DNA from 2 places in the Streptomyces sp. NPDC041784 genome. Region 2 is predicted to be linked to the other one. Evidence: predicted binding sites of a transcription regulator. Region 2 holds the regulator's gene; the other holds the start of a gene.

Region 1 (7,571 bases), on a different contig from region 2:
CGAACTGCCCGTGACCGCGTACCTCCAGTGGGAACTGCACGCCCTGCGTGTCGCGGCCCAGGCGGGCGAGGCGATCCGGGTCGTGGGGACGGACGCGGTACGGCACTGGGAGCAGGACGGGCCGCTCCCGGAACTGGTCGTCCTCGGCGACGCCTGCCTCTACGAGGTGATGTACACCGAGGACGGGGTGGGCGACGGCTGCCGTCACTTCAGCGACACCCGGACCGTCGGCGACGTGGTGCCCGCGATCGACTCGCTCTTCCGGATGGGCGAGGACCTGCCGGACTTCTTCGCACGCGAGATCGCCCCGCTGCCCCCTCCGCACGTGCACAGCGGGAGAGCCCGGTGACGGGTCCGGGTCCGGCCCGGCCCGCACGTCCCGCCGACCTCGTCCGGCGGCACGTCAACACGCTGTCCCTCACGCTCGCGGTCCTCGCGGTGCTCACCCTGGTCATACTGTCCCCGTTCTCCCTGATCCTCCTCGCCGACAATGACGACGTGGACTGGGACTCGCTGAGCACGGTCGGGCAGACCTACGGCGCGATCTCCGCCGTCCTCGCCGTGCTCGCGCTCGGCGGGATCGCGGCGTCCCTCGTCGTGCAGAGCCGCGAGGCGAAGGCGAACCGCGAGCAGGGACTGCGGTCGCTGCACAACGAGCTGATGAAGATGTCCATGGCCGACCCCGACTTCATGGAGTGCTGGGGGCCCTTCCGACCGGGCCGGGACCTGCGGCAGCTGCGGCAGACCGTCTTCACCAACATGATCGTCTCGCATTGGGAGTCCATGTTCGAGACGGGATCGCTCAGCGAGGCGCACCTGCGCAATGTGTGCGCGGACATGTTCCGCGGCACGCCCGGCCGCCGCTTCTGGGAAGGCGCTCGCGACCGCCGTCTGGCGACGGCTCAGGGAAAGCGCTCGGTCCGCTTCCATCAGGTCCTGGACGAGGAGTTCCGGCGCGCCGTCCGCGAAAGCGACGGGGAGAGCTGAACTCGCCTCGGGCAGAGTGAACTGGACAGAGCTGAACTCGTCTCGGACGGGGCGCAAGGAGCACAGGACGCGCCGAGGCCCGGCACCCCTGTGGGGGCCGGGCCTCGGTGATGCCGTGTGTCAGTGCGAGTGGCCGTGGCCGTGGCCCGCGGCCGGCTCCTCCTCTTCCTTCTTCTCGACGACCAGGGTCTCGGTCGTGAGGAGGAGGGAGGCGATGGAGGCGGCGTTCTCCAGGGCGGAGCGGGTGACCTTGACCGGGTCGATGACGCCGGACTTGACCAGGTCGCCGTACTCGCCGGTGGCGGCGTTGAAGCCCTGGCCCTTCTCCAGCTCGGCGACCTTGGAGGTGATGACGTAGCCCTCCAGGCCGGCGTTCTCGGCGATCCAGCGCAGCGGCTCGACGGCGGCCTTGCGGACGACCGCGACACCGGTGGCCTCGTCGCCGGTCTTGCCGAGGTTGCCCTCGAGGACCTTGACGGCGTGGACCAGAGCGGAGCCACCACCGGAGACGATGCCCTCCTCGACCGCGGCGCGGGTCGCGGAGATGGCGTCCTCCAGACGGTGCTTCTTCTCCTTCAGCTCCACCTCGGTGGCGGCGCCGACCTTGATCACGCACACGCCGCCGGCCAGCTTCGCAAGGCGCTCCTGGAGCTTCTCGCGGTCCCAGTCGGAGTCCGTGTTGTCGATCTCGGCCTTGATCTGCGCGACGCGACCGTGCACGTCGGCGGTCTCACCGGCACCGTCGACGATCGTGGTGTCGTCCTTGGTGACGGTGACACGGCGGGCGGAGCCCAGCACGTCGACGCCGACCTGGTCGAGCTTGAGGCCGACCTCCTCGGAGATGACGGTGGCGCCGGTGAGGACGGCCATGTCCTGGAGCATCGCCTTGCGACGGTCACCGAAGCCCGGGGCCTTGACGGCGACCGCGTTGAAGGTGCCGCGGATCTTGTTGACGACGAGGGTGGAGAGCGCCTCGCCCTCGAGGTCCTCGGCGATGATCAGCAGCGGCTTGGAGGAGTTGGTCTGGATGACCTTCTCGAGCAGCGGCAGCAGGTCGGCGATGGAGGAGATCTTGCCCTGGTTGATGAGGATGTAGGGGTCCTCCAGGACAGCCTCCATGCGCTCCTGGTCCGTCACGAAGTACGGCGACAGGTAGCCCTTGTCGAAGGCCATGCCCTCGGTGAAGTCCAGCTCCAGACCGAAGGTGTTGGACTCCTCGACGGTGATGACACCGTCCTTGCCGACCTTGTCCATGGCCTCGGCGATCAGCTCGCCGACCTGCTGGTCCTGGGCGGACAGCGCGGCCACGGCGGCGATGTCGGACTTCTCCTCGATCGGGCGGGCCGAGGCGAGCAGCTCCTCCGAGACGGCCTTGACGGCGGCGTCGATGCCCTTCTTCAGGGCGGCCGGAGAGGCACCGGCGGCGACGTTCTTCAGGCCCTCGCGGACCAGCGCCTGGGCGAGCACGGTGGCGGTGGTCGTACCGTCACCCGCGATGTCGTTGGTCTTGGTCGCCACCTCCTTCACCAGCTGCGCGCCGAGGTTCTCGTACGGGTCCTCGATCTCGACCTCACGGGCGATCGTGACACCGTCGTTGGTGATGGTGGGGGCACCGAACTTCTTGTCGATGACGACGTTGCGGCCCTTGGGGCCGATCGTCACCTTGACCGTGTCGGCAAGCTTGTTGACGCCGCGCTCGAGGGCGCGACGGGCGTCCTCGTCGAACTTCAGGATCTTCGCCATGGGAGCGGTTCAGCCCTCTCGGAAAACGTGGGTGAAACGAACCGCGCCCCCAGCACCCGGCTTCACAAAGTAGCGGGGGCCAGGGGCGCAGTTCACTGCAGAACTGGGTGAATTACTTCTCGATGATCGCGAGCACGTCGCGAGCCGAGAGGACGAGGTACTCCTCGCCGTTGTACTTCACCTCGGTGCCGCCGTACTTGCTGTACAGGACGACGTCGCCGACCTTGACGTCGAGCGGCAGGCGCTCGCCGTTCTCGAAGCGACCCGGGCCCACGGCGAGGACGGCGCCCTCCTGGGGCTTCTCCTTCGCGGTGTCCGGGATGACCAGGCCAGAGGCGGTGGTCTGCTCGGCGTCGAGCGGCTGGACCACAATGCGGTCCTCGAGCGGCTTGATGGCAACCTTGGAGCTGGTGGTCGTCACGATCCGACCTCCCCCTTCGGAGATCTCACGGGGCTAACTGTCTGAGGTGGCGACCAGGTGGATCCGTCGTCGCGGGTGCCGGACCTGCCCGTCGCTATTGGCACTCTCCAGGGGGGAGTGCCAGAAGCGAGACTATGACCGCGATTAGCACTCGGTCAAGCGGAGTGCCAATCCCCGCGAGGCGCGGCGCTGATTTCGGTCGCGTGAGTGTCCTCGGTTGCCCGGCGCCCGGGATGACGGAGGCCTACAGGTAGTCCTCCAGCCGCCCCACCGTCAGCCCCTGTTCCTGCACTGTGCGCAGCAGTCGCGTCGTGCGCTCCCGCAGGGTCGGGCCGAGCTCGTCCGGGTCCACGGCGATGATGTCGCCGGGGCGCAGACGGCGGGTGCCGTGGGTGTACGTGAGGTCGGCGGGGCCCATCGAGGCGCGCCAGAGGACGAGCGCCGTGATGCCGCAGTCGGCGGCGGCGCGCAGGGTGGTGGTGTCGTACGTGCCGTAGGGCGGGCGGAAGAAGCGGGGGCGCAGGCCGAAGCGGGCGTGCAGCTTCTCCTGCTGGCCGCAGATCTCGGCGCGCTGTCCGGCGTACGGCAGGCCACGCGGGGCGGCGTGGTCGAGGGTGTGGTTCTGCAGGCTCGCGCCGACGGACCGCAGGCGGGCGAAGTGCCCGTAGCCGGGGCCGACCACGCTGTCCGTGAGGAACATGCTGACCGGGAGGCGCAGTTCGCGGACCATGTCGACGAAGCGGGGGTCGCGCTCGGCGCCGTCGTCGTAGGTGAGGAAGACGACCGGGTCGCGGGTGGGGACGTGGTCCACGACCGGCGGAAGGGCCGCCTGGCCGGGACTGCCGGACAGAGGGCCGGCGGACCGGGCGGGGGCGGGGGCCAGGGGGGCCCTCAGGCCCCAGCGGCGGTGGGGCTGCCGGGCGTCGGGGTCCTCCGGACGGACCCGCTCCGCCGCCTTCTTGCCCAGCCGTTCGATCGGGTCGACCGACTGGGCGCAGCCGCTCAGCGCCGTCACCGTCAGCGCCAGCAGTGCGGCCACCAGCCCCCGCGTCCTCACAGGTAGTCCTCCAGGCGTGCCACCGCGTATCCCTTCTCCGTGACCTTGTTCAGGAACCGGCGGACCATGTCGGGCATGGTGCCCTTCCAGTCGCCCTTGCCCCGGAAGTGGCTCAGGACGATGTCGCCGGGGTGGAGGTCCCGGTCCCATTCGCGGTACTCCCAGTGGTCGACGAAGACCTCCTCCGCCCAGAGTGGCGCGTACTTCACCCCGCAGGACTTCGCGGCGATCAGCGTGTCGCGGTTGTAGTTGCCGAACGGCGGCCGGAAGAGGGTGGGCCGCTTGCCGTACTTCTCGCGGAGCACCTGCTGCATGCCGCAGATCTCGTGCTTCTGCTGCCGGTAGGACAGGCCGGGCAGATAGGGGTGGTGGAGCGTGTGGTTGTTCAGGACCACGCCCCGGTCCTGCATCTTCTGGAAGTAGGCGTAGTCGTCGTTGATGACGTAGTCGCTGAGGAAGGCCGTGTACGGGACCTTCAGTTCACTCATCATCCGCAGGAACGCCGGGTCCTTCTCGGCGCCGTCGTCGATGGTGAGGAAGACGACCCTCTGCCGGGTCGGGACCGTGGTGAAGACCGGCGGCAGGCCGAGTTCCTCATGGCCGTCGACCTCGAAGCCCTCGCGGGTGGTGATCAGCGGCTTCTTGGCGGGCGGCACCGGCGGGGTGAGCGGGACCTTCTTCAGGCCCCAGCTTCTGGCGGCGGCGACCCGGGCCGCGCGTTCGGCGTGGAGCCGGGAGGCGTACCGGTGGAGGGCGTCGGCGGGGGGTGCCGCGGCGCCGGACCGCCGGCCGGGGGCCGGATCGGTGCCGCCGTCCGCGCCGCCCTGGGCGCAGCCCGACCCGATCGCGGTCAGGGCCAGCATCGCGATGCCGCCACGGATCCCGGCACGCCGGCGCGCGGCGCGGGCCTCCCGGGGCACCGTTGCGGATGTCCGACCAGCACGCCCCGCCCCAACGGCACCGTCCACCACCCCGGAGGTACCGCCCTCCGCCCCAGAACCACTATTTTTATCATTTTGTACGATAGATCCCATGGCGCCGGATCTTCGCAGCCGCGCCCCGGGAATCCCGGCCCGACACCGCCACCGCAGGCACACCATCCACCGACTGGCCCACAATGACCCGGTGAACGACCTCGCCCCGCTCCTCACCCCCGAGGGCCGCGCCCTCCTCGACGCTGTGCACGGCACCGCGCCCGCCGACGAACTCGCCGTCGCCACCCGGCTCCGCCGCGACCACCCCGCCGACCTGGTGTCCGCCGCCCTCGGGCAGGCCCGACTGCGGCAGCGGGCCGAGGCCAAGTTCGGGGCCGAGGACGCGCGGCGGATGTTCTTCACGCCCAACGGGGTCGAGCAGTCGACCCGCGCGAGCGTCGCGGCCTACCGGGCGGAGCGGATGAGGGCGCTGGGCATCACCTCCGTCGCCGACCTGTGCTGCGGGATCGGCGGTGACGCGATCGCGCTCGCCCGCGCCGGGATCCGGGTGCTCGCCGTCGACCGCGACCCGCTGACCGCGGCGGCGGCACGGGCGAACGCCGACGCACTCGGGCTCGCCGGTCTCATCGACGTACGGGAGGCGGACGTCACCGAGGTCGACACGGCCGGCTACGACGCCGTGTTCGTGGACCCCGCCCGGCGCGGCGGCCGCGGCCGGATCTTCGATCCCGAGGCGTACTCCCCGCCCCTCTCCTGGGCGATCGGGGCCGCCCTCGCGGCTCCCCGCGCCGCCCTGAAGATCGCGCCCGGTGTGCCGCACGAGGCGATCCCCGCCGAGGCCGAAGCCGAGTGGATCTCGGACGGCGGGGATGTGAAGGAGGCCGTGCTGTGGTTCGGCACCGCGCCGGGGGCCGTGCGCGCGACCCTGCTGCCGGGGCCGCGCACGCTGCTCGGCGCCGGGCTGCCGAACCCGGACGTCCGGCCCCTCGGCCGCTACCTCTACGAGCCCGACGGCGCCGTCATCCGGGCCCATCTGGTCGCCGAGGTGGCCCGGGAGCTCGACGGCGGGCTGATCGACGAGACCATCGCCTACATCACCGCGGACGAGCTGCGCCCGACCCCGTACGCGTCCGCCTACGAGATCAGCGACCAACTCCACTTCAGCGTGAAGAGGTTGAAGGCCCTGTTGAGGGAACGGGAGGTCGGGATCCTGACCGTGAAGAAGCGGGGCTCGGCGGTGGAACCGGAGGAACTGCGCAAGAAGGTCAAGCCACAGGGGCCCAACGCGGCCACCGTGTTCCTGACCCGGGTGGCCGGCGCCCCGACCATGCTGATCGGCCGACCCGCCACCGCATGACGCGGGACGGGCCGGCCGCCCGATCGGCTGCCGTCACTGCCGGTGGAGCGTCCTCAGCGGCGCCAGGTTCGGCTCGGCCGCGACCGGGGTGGAGCGTCGCACCGTGGCGCTCTCGCCGTCGTTGGTGCGCAGGGCGAAGGTGCTCTGCGCGGTGGTCGCGGGGATGACGCCGTTGTAGTACGGGCGGTACGTGAAGTGGCTGCTGCCCGCGCTGATCGAGGCGCCCACCGTGTTCAGCGCCTCGGTCGTGACCGAGCCGGTGCTGCCGAAGGCCGCCGTGAAGTTGGTGCTCGCGGACTCGCGCAGCAGGTAGCTCTTGACCTCGCTCGACAGGGCGGAGCGGGTGGTCCACAGGACCGGGCCGAAGACGTTCATCGCGGCGGCCGCGGACACCCCGTCCCGCCAGGAGCCGGTGAAGGCCAGGGCGGTCTGGCTCGGAGCGGTCCACCAGAACCGGGCGATGGCCACCGAGATCGCCGCGTCCGTGCTGCCCGAGATCGGGTAGTAGGAGTACGTCGACGGCCACCGGGAGTAACTCGTGTGGGTCAGCGCGTACTTCGCCGCCGACCCGACCGTGATGACCATGGTCTTGTCCGGGTTCAGGCTGTTGAGGTACGCCTTCACCGACGAGGTCAGCGTCCTGCCCTTGGTGAGGACGACGCTGCCCGCGCTGCCGCTGCCGTCGGAGCCGGCCGCGGCAGCGGCCGAGAGGGCCGCCCGGTACTCGGTGCCGCCGGCCAGGAACACGTACTTCGGGCTGCCGCTCACGGACTTGGCCACGGCGACCGAGGTCGCGTAGCGGTCGGCGCCGGACAGCCGCTTGGGGACGTAGCCGAGCGACTTCAGCTGGGTGGCGACCGTCCCGCTGAGGATGGACGTGCCGCCGACGAGGTAGACGCTCGCCCCCGGCTTCACCGCCCGCTTCAGCTCCTTCTTCACCGCCGCCGACAGCCCGGACTTCGGGGTCATCAGCACCGGCCCCTGCTTCTTGCCGGCCAGGGCGGGCGCGGTGACGGAGTACGCCGGGTCGTCCCGGTTGACCAGCACCGCTGCCTTGGCGTTCATCAGGCC
Region 2 (7,571 bases):
GGCGAGGTGGACGGCTGGGAGCTGCTCGCCGGCGCGGCCCTCAGCCGCGCAGCAGCAGCCACTCCTGAAGCTCCACGAGATTGCCCTCCGGGTCCTTGAGGTGGGCGACCCGCATCCGGTCGGTCATCGGGGCGGGGCCGTGGATCAGTTCGGCGCCCCGGGCGATGATCCGCGCGCAGTAGGCGTCGAGGTCGTCGACCCGCAGCGCCACCAGCGAGCGGTGGCCGTTCGCCGGCTCGCCCAGCTCGCCGAGGATCTCGGCCATCATCGCCCGGTCCTGGATGGCGATCCCGGCCGAGCCCGCGGCGGGGCTGAACTTCTCGTACGGTCCCGTCGCCGCCCCGGACTGCGGCCGGAGGCCGAGGACGTCGGCGTAGAAGCGGTAGCAGGCGGCGAAGTCGGTGACCAGCAGCCGTACTTGGGCGAGTTCCACGGTGTCCTCCTCGAAGGTCAGGACCAGCGGCCGGTGCGTCCCAGGAGGAGGGCGGTGGCGGCCGTGCCGGCGGTGGAGGTGCGCAGGACGCTGCGGCCCAGCCGGTACGCCTTCGCGCCCGCCTCCTCGAAGAGCGCCAGCTCCTCGGGGGAGACGCCGCCTTCGGGTCCGACGACGAGCACGATCTCGCCCTCGGCGGGCAGCGGGGCGGTGGCGAGGGGTTCGCTGCCGTAGTCGCGGTCCTCGTGCAGGACGGCGGCGAAGTCGGCCCGTGCGAGCAGCTCCGCCACCTGTCTGCCGGTCGCCGCGTCGGTGACCTCGGGGAAGCGGACCCGGCGGGACTGCTTGCCGGCCTCGCGGGCCGTGGCCCGCCACTTGGCGAGCGCCTTCAGCCCGCGCTCGCCCTTCCACTGGGTGATGCAGCGGGCGGCGGCCCACGGCACGATGCGGTCGACACCGGTCTCGGTCATGGTCTCGACGGCCAGCTCCCCCCGGTCGCCCTTGGGGAGGGCCTGGACGACGGTGATCCGGGGCGACTCGACGGGCTCCTCGACGACGTCGTCCAGGCTCACCACGAGCCGGTCCTTGCCCTCGGCGGCGACGACCTCGCCCCGCGCCCAGCGGCCGGCTCCGTCGGTGAGGACGACCTCCTCGCCGGCCCGCAGCCGCTTCACGGACACGGCGTGCCGCCCCTCGGTGCCGTCGAGCACGAACTCGGCCCGGCCGGCGGGGAGTTCCTCGACGACGAAGACCGGCGCGGTCATCGCTCGCCGCCCCCGTCCAACGGGAACTCGGACAACGCTGTCCGCGCCTGCGCGAGTTCGGCCAGCAGGACCTCCACCAGCTCCCCGGCCGGCAGCTCCCGGGCCATCCGGTGGCCCTGTCCGGCCCACAGCGCCATGCCCTGCGCGTCGCCCGCCTTGGCGGCCGCCTTGCGCAGCGGCGAGGTGAGGTGGTGGACCTCGGGGTAGGCGGCGGGGGCGTACGGGCCGTGCTCGCGCAGGAAGCGGTTGACCAGGCCGCGGGCCGGGCGGCCGGAGAAGGCGCGGGTCAGCTCGGTGCGCACGTACAGCGGGTCGGTGAGCGCCTGCTTGTGCACAGCGTGCGCGCCCGACTCGGGGGTGGCGAGGAACGCGGTGCCCAGCTGGGCCGCGCTCGCGCCGGCCGCGAGGACCGCGGCGATCTGGCTGCCGCGCATCAGGCCGCCGGCGGCGACCATCGGCAGGCTCACGGACTCACGGACCTGGGCGATCAGGGAGAGCAGTCCGATGCCGGAGCCGTCGTTCTCGGGGATGTCCTTGTGGGTGCCCTGGTGGCCGCCGGCCTCCACACCCTGCACGATCACCGCGTCGGCGCCGGCCCGCTCCACGGCCACGGCCTCCTCGGCGGAGGTCACGGTGACCAGGGTGAACGTTCCGGCCCGGCGCAGCGACTCCAGCGTGTCACCGCTCGGGACGCCGAAATGGAAGGACGCCACCGCCACCGGGTCGTCCAGCAGTACGGCGATCTTGGCGTCGTAGCCGTCGTCGCGGCCGCTGTCCGGGTCGCCCAGCTCGGTCTCGTACCAGGCGGCCTCGCCGGCGAGCTGCTCGCCGTAGACCTGGACGGCGCCGGCGTCGAAGGGCGCGGCGCCGGCCGTCGCGGTGGAGCCGGTGCCCGCACCGGGGTGCTCCGGCTGCGGCATGAAGAGGTTCACGCCGAACGGGCGGCCGGTGAGTCCGCGGATCTGCTTGATCTCCTGGTACATGCCGTCGGCCGTCTTGTACCCGGCGGCGAGGAACCCGAGCCCGCCGGCCTCGGACACGGCGGCGGCGAGCTGCGGGAGGGAGACACCGCCCGCCATGGGGGCCTGCACGATCGGGTGAGGGAAGAGATCGGTCAGCGCGGAGGACATGACGGCATGTTGTCACGTCCTCCGAACAAGTCCGAATCGGGCCTTCCCTTCGGCACATGCCGACTTTCGCCCGTGCCGGTCAGGGCAACTCGGCCGGTGCCGAGGTGCCCTTCCCGCTCCGGTTCGGCGGCGTCACCGCCCGTTGAAGGCGTCCTTCAGCCGCGAGAACAGCCCCTGCTGCCCCGGCTGGAACTGCCCCTGCGGCCGCTCCTCGCCCCGCAGCTTGGCCAGCTCCCGCAGCAGCCGCTCCTGCTCCGGGTCGAGCTTGGTCGGCGTCTGCACCTCGACATGGACGATGAGGTCGCCGCGCCCGCCGCCGCGCAGATGCGTGACGCCCCGGCCGTGCAGCGGGATCGACTGGCCGGACTGGGTGCCGGGCCGGATGTCGACCTCCTCCAGGCCGTCCAGCGTCTCCAGCGGCACCTTGGTGCCGAGGGAGGCCGCGGTCATCGGGAGGGTCACCGTGCAGTGCAGGTCGTCACCGCGCCGCTGGAACATCGCGTGCGGCAGCTCGTGGATCTCGACGTACAGGTCACCGGCGGGACCTCCGCCGGGGCCGACCTCGCCCTCGCCCGCGAGCTGGATCCGGGTGCCGTTGTCGACACCGGCGGGGATCTTCACCGTGAGCGTGCGGCGCGAGCGGACCCGTCCGTCGCCCGCGCACTCCGGGCACGGGGTGGGGACGACGGTGCCGAAGCCCTGGCACTGGGGGCAGGGGCGGGAGGTCATGACCTGGCCCAGGAAGGACCGGGTCACCTGGGACACCTCGCCGCGGCCGCGGCACATGTCGCAGGTCTGGGCGGTGGTGCCGGGGGCGGCACCCTCGCCGCTGCAGGTGGAGCAGACGATCGCCGTGTCGACCTGGATGTCCTTGGTCGTGCCGAAGGCGGCCTCCTCGAGCTCCACCTCCAGCCGGATCATCGCGTCCTGGCCGCGCCGGGTGCGCGAGCGCGGACCGCGCTGGGACGCCGTACCGAAGAACGCGTCCATGATGTCGGAGAAGTTGCCGAAGCCACCGGCCCCGAAGCCGCCCGCGCCGGCGCCGCCCGCCTGGGAGAGGGGGTCGCCGCCGAGGTCGTAGACCTGCTTCTTCTGCGGGTCCGACAGCACCTCGTAGGCGGCGTTGATCTCCTTGAACCGCTCCTGGGTCTTCGGATCCGGGTTGACGTCCGGGTGCAGCTCGCGGGCGAGCCGGCGGAAGGCCTTCTTGATCTCATCCTGCGACGCGTCGCGGCGCACGCCTAGAACGGCGTAGTAGTCCGTGGCCACTTAGGACTCCGCCAGGATCTGTCCGACGTACCGTGCCACCGCTCGTACCGCTCCCATCGTTCCCGGGTAATCCATGCGGGTCGGTCCGACCACGCCGAGCTTGGCGACTGCCTCGCCGCCCGAACCGTAGCCGACCGACACCACGGAAGTGGAGTTGAGTCCCTCGTAGGCGTTCTCGTGACCGATGCGTACGGTCATGCCCGAATCCCCGGCCTCGCCCAGGAGCTTGAGGAGCACGACATGCTCCTCCAGGGCCTCCAGGACGGGCCGGATGGTGAGGGGAAAGTCATGTCCGAAGCGGGTGAGATTGGCGGTACCGCCGATCATCAGCCGCTCCTCGTTCTCCTCGACAAGCGTCTCCAGCAGGGTGGAGAGCACCGTCGAGACCGTGCCGCGGTCGTCGGCCTCGAAGGCGTCCGGCAGGTCCTCGACCAGCCGCGGCACATCGCTGAACCGGCGGCCCGCGACCCGGCTGTTGAGCCGCGCGCGTAGATCCGCCAGAGAGGCCTCCCCGAAGGGCGCCGGGCAGTCCACCAGCCGCTGCTCGACCCGGCCGGTGTCCGTGATCAGCACGAGCATCAGCCGGGCGGGCGCGAGCGACAGCAGCTCGACGTGGCGCACGGTGGACCGGGTCAGCGAGGGGTACTGCACGACGGCGACCTGCCGGGTGAGCTGCGCGAGCAGCCGTACCGTGCGCGCCACGACGTCGTCGAGGTCGACGGCGCCGTCGAGGAAGTTCTGGATGGCCCGCCGCTCGGGCGCGGTCATCGGCTTGACGCCGGCCAGCTTGTCGACGAACAGCCGGTAGCCCTTGTCGGTGGGGATGCGCCCGGCACTGGTGTGCGGCTGCGCGATGAACCCCTCGTCCTCCAGGGCGGCCATGTCGTTGCGGACCGTCGCCGGGGAGACGCCGAGGTTGTGCCGCTCGGTGAGCGCCTTGGAGCCCACCGGCTCCTCGGTGCCGACATAGTCCTGGACGATGGCGCGCAGCACCTGAAGCCGTCGCTCGCTCAGCATCGCGCACACCTCCAGACGTCGTCCCCCGGTCCCCCGGAGTGCCTCGCCTGGCACTCTTCCCATACGAGTGCCAGCGTTCCCCCGCCAGTGTACGGCTGTGGGGTACACCCGGGGCAAGGTCGGCCGACGGCTGGGGGTCGTACCGTTAGCGTCGCGGTATGACGGTGACTTGGGAAGAGCTGGGGTGGGAACGGGTCGCGGCGGGGGTCGGACGGTGCCGGCTGCCGGGCTGGGACTGCACGGCGGGGCTGGTCGTCGGGGCGGGCCAGGCCCTGTTGGTGGACGCCGGTTCGAGCCTGGCGGAGGGGGCGCGGCTGCGGGCCGAGGCCGAGGAGCTGACCGGCGGACGTGTGACCCATGTCGCGCTCACCCATCCCCACTTCGACCATGTGTTCGGCGCGGCGGCGTTCGCGGGCGCGGAGATCTTCGGGGCGGTGGGACTGGGGACGGTACCGGCGGAGGAGCTGCGGGCGGACGCGGTGCGCAACGGCCTGGACGAGGCGACGGCGACGGAGGCCGCGGACGTCCTGGTCCGGCCCCGCCATGTGGTCTGCGGTGAGTGGACCCTCGATCTGGGCGGCGACCGGCAGGTGCTGCTGGCGAACGTCGGCCCGGCGCACACCGCCCACGACCTGGTGGTCCTCGTCCCCGGGGCCTCCGGTTCGCCCGAGGTGGTCTTCTGCGGCGACCTGGTCGAGGAGTCCGGCGAACCGCAGGCCGGACCCGACGCCGTCCCCTCCCACTGGCCGGCCGCCCTGGACCGCCTGCTCGACCTCGGCGGCGAGGACGCGCTGTACGTGCCCGGTCACGGGGCGGTGGTGGACGCGGCGTTCGTCCGGGCGCAGCGGGACGCGCTGGCGGCGCGTTTCGGCGTGTCGCGGTGATCGGGGGGTGATCCGGCCGGGGCTTCTCCTATCGTCATCCGAATGCGCCAGTACTCCGCCGACCTGACCCCTCCCTGGAAGAAGCCGAAGCCCGTCCCCGAGGTCCCGGCGGAGCCCGGCCTGGTGGTGGAGGAGCCCGGCACCGGCTTCTGCGGCGCGGTGATCCGCTGCGAGGCGGGCACGGTGACCCTGGAGGACCGTTTCGGCAAGCATCGGGTGTTCCCGCTGGAACCACGCGGCTTCCTGCTGGAGGGCCGCGTGGTGACCCTGGTGAGGCCCTCCGCCGCTCCCGTACGGCCCACCCGGACCGCCTCCGGCTCGGTCGCCGTCCCCGGCGCCCGAGCGCGGGTCGCGCGCGCCGGGCGCATCTACGTCGAGGGCCGGCACGACGCCGAGCTGGTGGAGAAGGTCTGGGGCGACGACCTGCGCATCGAGGGCGTGGTCGTGGAGTACCTGGAGGGCGTCGACGACCTGCCGGCGATCGTCGCCGGCTTCGCGCCCGGCCCGGACGCGCGGCTGGGCGTCCTGGTGGACCATCTGGTGCCGGGGACGAAGGAGTGGCGCATCGCGCGGTCGGTCACGAGCGAGCACGCGCTGGTCGTCGGCCACCCGTACATCGACATCTGGGAGGCGGTGAAGCCGTCGGCCCTGGGCATCGAGGACTGGCCGCGTGTCCCGCACGGCCAGGACTGGAAGACGGGGGTGTGCCGGGCGCTGGGCTGGCCGTCCGAGAACACCGGGGCGGTGTGGCAGGCGATCCTGGCCCGGGTGGGGTCCTACAAGGACCTGGAGCCGGCGCTGCTGGGGCGGGTCGAGGAACTGATCGACTTCGTCACGGCGCAGTGAGCCGACCGGCGCCGTGAGCCACCCGACACCGGTCGGTCCACCAGCCGGTCAGTCCACCAGGTCCCGCACCACCGCGTCCGCCAGCAGGCGCCCGCGCAGCGTCAGCACCGCCCGCCCCTCCTCGTACGGCCCCGGGGCCAGCAGCCCCTCCGACAACGCCCGCGAGGCCGCCGCGAGCCCCTGCTCCCGCAGCAGGGCCAGCGGCACGCCCTCCCGCAGCCGCAGCTCCAGCAGGATCCGCTCGACCCGCCGGTCCTCCTCGGACAGCACCTCACGCCCCGCCCCGGGCGAGCGCCCACCGGCCAGCGCCGCCGCGTACGCCCCCGGATGCTTGACGTTCCACCACCGCACCCCGCCGACGTGCGAATGCGCTCCCGGCCCGGCGCCCCACCAGTCGGCGCCCCGCCAGTACAGCTCGTTGTGGAGGCAGCGGCCCGCCTCCGAGGTGGCCCAGTTGGAGACCTCGTACCAGTCGTAGCCGGCGGCCGACATCACCTCGTCCGCGATCAGATAGCGGTCGGCGTGGACGTCGTCGTCGGTCATCGGGACCTCGCCGCGCCGGATGCGGCGGGCGAGCTGGGTGCCCTCCTCGACGATCAGGGCGTAGGCGCTGACGTGGTCCGGTCCTGCCCCCAGCGCCGCGTCCAGCGACGCCCGCCAGTCGTCGTCCGACTCGCCCGGGGTGCCGTAGATCAGGTCGAGGTTGACGTGCTCGAAGCCCGCCGCCCGGGCCTCGGCCACGCAACGCTCGGGCCGCCCGGGCGTGTGGGTGCGGTCGAGGACCTTGAGCACGTGCTGCCGGGCGCTCTGCATGCCGAAGGAGATCCGGTTGAAGCCGCCCTGCCGGAGCGTGGCGAGATACGCCGGGTCCACGGACTCCGGGTTCGCCTCGGTCGTCACCTCCGCGTCGGGCGCCAGCCCGAACTCCTCCCGGATCGCGCCGAGCATCCGTACCAGGTCGGAGGCGGCCAGCAGGGTCGGCGTACCGCCGCCGACGAAGACCGTACGGACCTCGCGGGGGTCGCCGCCGAGGACCTTGCGGGCGAGGCGGACCTCGTCGATCAGGGTGTCGGCGTAGTTCTCGCGGGAGGCGAGGACACCGCCGGTGCCGCGCAGCTCGGTGGCGGTGTACGTGTTGAAGTCGCAGTACCCGCAGCGGGTCGCGCAGTAGGGAACGTGCAGGTAGAACCCGAGAGGGCGGTCGGCGGCGCCGGTGAGGGCGTGCGCC

The links. The regulator HrcA, encoded in region 2, represses chaperone genes, less so after heat shock. The targets are predictions, from matches to a motif close to TTNGCACTCNGNNNNNCNGAGTGCNAA.
Region 1: the regulator HrcA is predicted to act here: its motif matches at 3,296-3,322, upstream of groES (co-chaperone GroES).

Annotation. Positions count from the first base shown of each region.
Region 1 covers NZ_JBVJAB010000042.1:5,737-13,307, reverse strand. The annotation lists gene ACZ6D7_RS43020 (DUF6879 family protein) at 1-349, shown strand, start outside; gene ACZ6D7_RS43015 (DUF6082 family protein) at 346-987, shown strand; gene groL (chaperonin GroEL) at 1,108-2,730, opposite strand; gene groES (co-chaperone GroES) at 2,843-3,151, opposite strand; gene ACZ6D7_RS43000 (polysaccharide deacetylase family protein) at 3,396-4,208, opposite strand; gene ACZ6D7_RS42995 (polysaccharide deacetylase family protein) at 4,205-5,071, opposite strand; gene ACZ6D7_RS42990 (class I SAM-dependent methyltransferase) at 5,334-6,500, shown strand; gene ACZ6D7_RS42985 (cell wall-binding repeat-containing protein) at 6,534-7,571, opposite strand, start outside.
Region 2 covers NZ_JBVJAB010000001.1:222,556-230,126, forward strand. The annotation lists gene ACZ6D7_RS01040 (hypothetical protein) at 1-99, shown strand, start outside; gene ACZ6D7_RS01045 (VOC family protein) at 41-433, opposite strand; gene ACZ6D7_RS01050 (16S rRNA (uracil(1498)-N(3))-methyltransferase) at 451-1,197, opposite strand; gene ACZ6D7_RS01055 (nitronate monooxygenase) at 1,194-2,327, opposite strand; gene dnaJ (molecular chaperone DnaJ) at 2,460-3,596, opposite strand; gene hrcA (heat-inducible transcriptional repressor HrcA) at 3,597-4,613, opposite strand; gene ACZ6D7_RS01070 (MBL fold metallo-hydrolase) at 4,772-5,497, shown strand; gene ACZ6D7_RS01075 (DUF3097 domain-containing protein) at 5,540-6,343, shown strand; gene hemW (radical SAM family heme chaperone HemW) at 6,392-7,571, opposite strand, start outside.